2 regions of the Fusibacter sp. A1 genome follow, and region 1 is predicted to be linked to the other one. Evidence: a T-box and tRNA genes for the amino acid it is inferred to sense, from the RefSeq annotation. Region 1 holds a T-box; the other holds one or more tRNA genes.

Region 1 (2,459 bases):
AGTTTTCCCTTTTTAATCACTAATCCGTCAGCAAGAACGGCACCGTGAAGGGCAACCGGCACATAATCGCCTGTCACCATGTTTTTAGCGCCTGTCACGATTTGAATAGGTGCATCTGCTCCTATATCCACTTGACATACCACTAATTTATCGGCATTAGGGTGCTGCACGATGCTTGTGATATGACCGACAACGACACTGCTTGCATTGGCTTTCAAATCGGCAACGCCTTCGGTGTTCGAGCCTGTCATCACAAGTCTGTCTTCCAATAGTTTAATGTCGATAGTAGAGATATCAACATATTCATTCAACCACTTAACTGGTACTAACATCGCAACCTCCTAAAATTGTTGTAAGAAACGGACATCGTTCTCGAACAGATGTCTGATATCGTCAATTTCGTATTTAAGCATCGTAATTCGGTCAAGCCCCATTCCGAATGCGAAACCCGTGTAGATCTCAGGGTCGATACCACATTCCTTCAACACGTTCGGGTGAACCATTCCGCAGCCTAAAATTTCGATCCAGCCGCTTCCGCCGCAGAACCTGCATCCGTCTCCACCACATTTGAAGCACGAAACGTCCATTTCGCCGCTTGGCTCAGTAAACGGGAAAAAGTGAGGTCTGAACTTTGTTCTTACATTGTCACCAAACAGTTCTTTTACAAAAGTATTCAGCGTTCCTTTTAAATCGCTCATTGTCACATCTTTCGCTACCATCAGACCTTCTATCTGGTGGAACATCGGTGAATGAGTCGCATCGATTTCATCTTTTCTAAAGCATCTCCCTGGCGAGATCACCTTGATCGGCGGCTCTCCGTTCATCATCGTACGAATCTGCACAGGAGAAGTTTGCGTCCTAAGAAGCAAGTTGTCCGTGATATAAAACGTATCCGACTCACTGCGTGACGGATGGTCTATCGGTGCGTTAAGCGCGTCAAAATTATTGTATACCGTCTCCACTTCAGGGCCTTCGGCAATGCCATAGCCCATTCCGATAAAGATCGATTTGATCTCATCAAGTACATTATATAAGGGATGGAAGGTGCCTGACTGGCTTTGCTTTGCTGGTAACGTCACATCTAGGCTTTCGCCTTCAAACTTCGCGTTTAGCTCCTTCTTGTGGATCCCCTCGGCCTTATCGGCGATAAGGGCTTCAATTCCGTTTCTGACTTCATTGGCCACTTGTCCGATGACTGGGCGTTCTTCACTGGAAAGTTTGCCCATTTCTTTCATAATCGCAGTAAGTTCGCCTTTTTTACCTAAGAACTTAACCCTAAAGTTCTGAAGCGTAACCGAATCTTCCACACTGACGATTTCTACTTTAGCAAGTGCTAAAAGTGCCTCTAACCGTTCTTTCATACTTGACCTCCTTAAGAAAATAAAAAAACACTCCATCCCAAATAGGGACGAAGTGTAACTTCCGCGGTACCACCCAAATTACCGCCGTAGCGGTCTCTTGATTACAGTTAACGGTGTAACCCGGCATTCCCTACTACTCGTTCAGGAACACAGCTCGTGAGTGAACTTCACTTGTTCTCTAGGAAAGCTTTTCACCAACCAGCTTCTCTCTTGACCCGTTAAACAACTTACTCTCTCAGTCATAACTATTGATTGTTTGATTATAGCACAGTCGGTTTGCCTGCGCAATACGTATTTAGATGATAGAGCGCTATTCCTGCCGCCACACCTACATTGAGCGATTCGGCACTCCCTACCATGGGAATATGCACCGCAGTATCAATCAAGTCGAGCACTTCCTCACTGACTCCGTTGCCCTCGTTACCAAAGACGATGGCGACCGGGTCTTCAGGCTTGAAATCGACAATCGAAACGCTGTTCTTAAGGGCTGTTGCGACGACATGGTACTCGTGCTCATGAAGCAGGTTCATCAGCTCGACAGCATCCCAGTTTTTAAATATCGAGACCTTAAAGAGCGACCCCATCGTCGATCTGAGCACCTTGGCGCTATAGGGATCCACGCAGCCCTTGGTCAGATACACTTCGTAGATACCAAGCGCATCACAAGTCCTAATGATCGTTCCAAGGTTTCCCGGGTCCTGGATATTGTCGCAGACCACCACGTGTCTACCTTCAGGTTTTTCAAGCTGTTCGATCACAGACAGTTCGAGCACAGCCAAGATGCCCTGTGAATTGACCGTGTCTGTGATTGACTCGAACAAGTCACCTTTAAATACAAAATCAACACTGAAATCAGCGTACTCGTCTTGATGGGCTTCGCTTACAGCAATCAACTTAGGCTTTATTCCCACCTCAAGCGCGTGCTGCACCATCCTGCGTCCCTCTATGAGCAGCACGTTTTCGCGTTCTCTGTATTTCTTTTTAGTCAATGACTTCAGCCATTTGTACTGCTTATTCTGATTGGAGGCGATGAGCATATCAGTTTCCTTCCAATTTTCTCAAATCGTCGTTATGTCCGATCACAACCATGATGTCGCC
Region 2 (2,459 bases), on a different contig from region 1:
TTAAAGAACACAGCTTGCCAGTCGTGCCCCTAATCACACCAGACACAAGCGAAAGTAGGATCAAAGAATATTGCGAGCAAGCAGATGATTTCATCTATCTGGTCACAGTAAATGGAATCACAGGGACAACCACAGGAACAAAAAAGGACCTACAACCCGTCCTAAAAAAAATAAGGACCCATTATCAGGGTCCCATCATCGCAGGCTTTGGCATCAAATCAAAAAAAGATATCGCTAACCTCTCAGGTACAGTAGACGGAATCATCATAGCAAGCGAAATACTACGCTTACAAGCAAATGGCGACTTCAAAGAAATAGAGGCACTAGTGTCACCCCTGCGAAAGTGAACGCACTCTGTTCACGGGCAGCGTCTCGCCCAGAGACGGAGTCGCCAACGAACATACTTTGTTCGTAGTGCCCAGCGCCTGTTGTTTTGTACTGTAAACAACGTTTAGCGGCTTAAGTCTCTCAATCTTGCGCAAGCAAGCTTCCAGCTGGTTCGACTAAGTCAGATAAATCAAAAAAGTAAAAAACACCACTACGTGATGTTCTTCAACTGGTGCCCAGAGACGGAGTCGCCTACGAACGTACTTTGTTCGTAGCGCCCAGCGCCTGTTGTTTTGTACTGTAAACAACGTTTAGCGGCTTAAATCTCTCAACCTTGCGCAAGCAAGCATCCGGCTGGTTCGACTATGTATAATAAATCAAAAAAGTAAAAAACATCACTACGTGATGTTTTTCAAATGGTGCCCAGAGACGGAGTCGAACCGCCGACACGTGGAGCTTCAATCCACTGCTCTACCAACTGAGCTATCTGGGCATAAAATTTTGTAATTCATATCCATGATTTTCGCACTGCGAAAAATAAAATGGCGGAGAGGGTGGGATTCGAACCCACGTGGGCTTGCACCCTAACGGTTTTCAAGACCGCCCCGTTATGACCGCTTCGGTACCTCTCCATAAAATTAGTGATTTACAAAGTAAATCACCTTGGATATAAAATTTGGAGCGGAAGACGAGATTTGAACTCGCGACCCTCGCCTTGGCAAGGCGATGCTCTACCACTGAGCCACTTCCGCAAATTGGTGGAGGAAGCTGGATTCGAACCAGCGAAAGCTCTGCTAACGGATTTACAGTCCGTCCCCTTTGGCCACTCGGGAACTCCTCCTTAATGAAGCAGATGCTTCAAAATAAAATTGGTGCGGGTAGAGGGACTTGAACCCCCACGAACTAGTCACTAGATCCTAAGTCTAGCGCGTCTGCCAATTCCGCCATACCCGCGGTTGTAATGCTTGGACATTAACTTTTGCACAGAGTGCGAAATACGCTAATGTACTCTCGTTGCTATGCAACGACCATTTTTTATTGCCTCGACTCTCGGTATTTACTTCGTAAAACCTACCATCTGCAATAAAAAATTGAGTTGGTGGGAACAATAGGGATCGAACCTATGACATCTTGCTTGTAAGGCAAGCGCTCTCCCAGCTGAGCTATGCTCCCATTTTTAATGGTGTGTGCATTTTATCTGGGTGATAAAATTAGTGGCTCCAAGGGTGGGACTCGAACCCACAGCCTACCGGTTAACAGCCGGTTGCTCCACCGTTGAGCTACCTTGGAATCTGTTAGGTCTTCGTCTCTCTCTCGAGGCGACATGATTATCATATACTAGACTCAAAAGAATGTCAACGGGTTTTATAATCTTTTTTTTTGACATACCCGAAAGACAACATTTTTAAAACTTAAAAGTGTTGAAAACACTAAGAAGTTTTAAAAATGTTTGACTATTCTGTCTTAATGAAACAGCTCTTTTTTTGTCGTTTCATACACTCCATCTTTTCAAATTCGGAAGTGTATTTTGCAAAATATTTTTTGCGTCGATTTCACTCAACCCTTCAGAAACCATATGTGGTATACAAACGGCTATCATTTCTACCAAATTTTTCATATCATCAGTAAATTTTCCTTCCTGATAACAGTAGGTACAATAATCCCTATTCACACTTCCGTCCTTTTCAGTACCCATCATTTTCTCGTTGCTCATCGGCATTGCACAGCTTTGACAAATCAAATCGTTCATAATCGACCTCCTGATCACATAAGACAATCCTTTATCTAAAGCCAGTCTACCACTACAACCATGTCAGTCTATGTCGTATTTAAAGTTACTTATACAAGTCTACTGCTTTTTTTGCACGTTTTAATAGCTCATCGCGTACAGCTTTTGGTGAAATCACTTCCATGTAGTTACTATGGCTAAGCAAGTACCCAAAGGTCCAGTGATCGATTTGGAAAGGAAGCAGCGCCTCAAAGTAACCTTCATCATCGAAGATCACTTTTGATGGATCAATATAGGTATCGCCATTATAAAAAATATTTTTGTGACACTTCACATGTATTGCTTCGCCGTGTCCTTCTCCATTGGCAAATGGAACTTCTCCGCTAAAGGTGGTGTATACATT

What was found. The T-box of region 1 lies ahead of pheS (phenylalanine--tRNA ligase subunit alpha). A T-box ahead of a tRNA ligase gene usually reads a tRNA of that ligase, here a tRNA-Phe.
Region 2: it has a tRNA-Phe gene. The T-box ahead of pheS (phenylalanine--tRNA ligase subunit alpha) is inferred to sense a tRNA for this amino acid. The anticodon was not compared.

Annotation. Positions count from the first base shown of each region.
Region 1 covers NZ_QQWI01000005.1:88,267-90,725, reverse strand. The annotation lists gene pheT (phenylalanine--tRNA ligase subunit beta) at 1-332, opposite strand, end outside; gene pheS (phenylalanine--tRNA ligase subunit alpha) at 342-1,361, opposite strand; T-box leader at 1,402-1,613, opposite strand; gene DWB64_RS08020 (RNA methyltransferase) at 1,622-2,398, opposite strand; gene DWB64_RS08015 (TrkA family potassium uptake protein) at 2,400-2,459, opposite strand, start outside.
Region 2 covers NZ_QQWI01000015.1:3,324-5,782, reverse strand. The annotation lists gene trpA (tryptophan synthase subunit alpha) at 1-347, shown strand, start outside; tRNA gene DWB64_RS17135 (tRNA-Phe) at 745-820, opposite strand; tRNA gene DWB64_RS17130 (tRNA-Ser) at 871-959, opposite strand; tRNA gene DWB64_RS17125 (tRNA-Gly) at 1,005-1,079, opposite strand; tRNA gene DWB64_RS17120 (tRNA-Tyr) at 1,084-1,168, opposite strand; tRNA gene DWB64_RS17115 (tRNA-Leu) at 1,198-1,281, opposite strand; tRNA gene DWB64_RS17110 (tRNA-Val) at 1,425-1,500, opposite strand; tRNA gene DWB64_RS17105 (tRNA-Asn) at 1,543-1,617, opposite strand; gene DWB64_RS17100 (zinc ribbon domain-containing protein) at 1,820-2,077, opposite strand; gene DWB64_RS17095 (YafY family protein) at 2,163-2,459, opposite strand, start outside.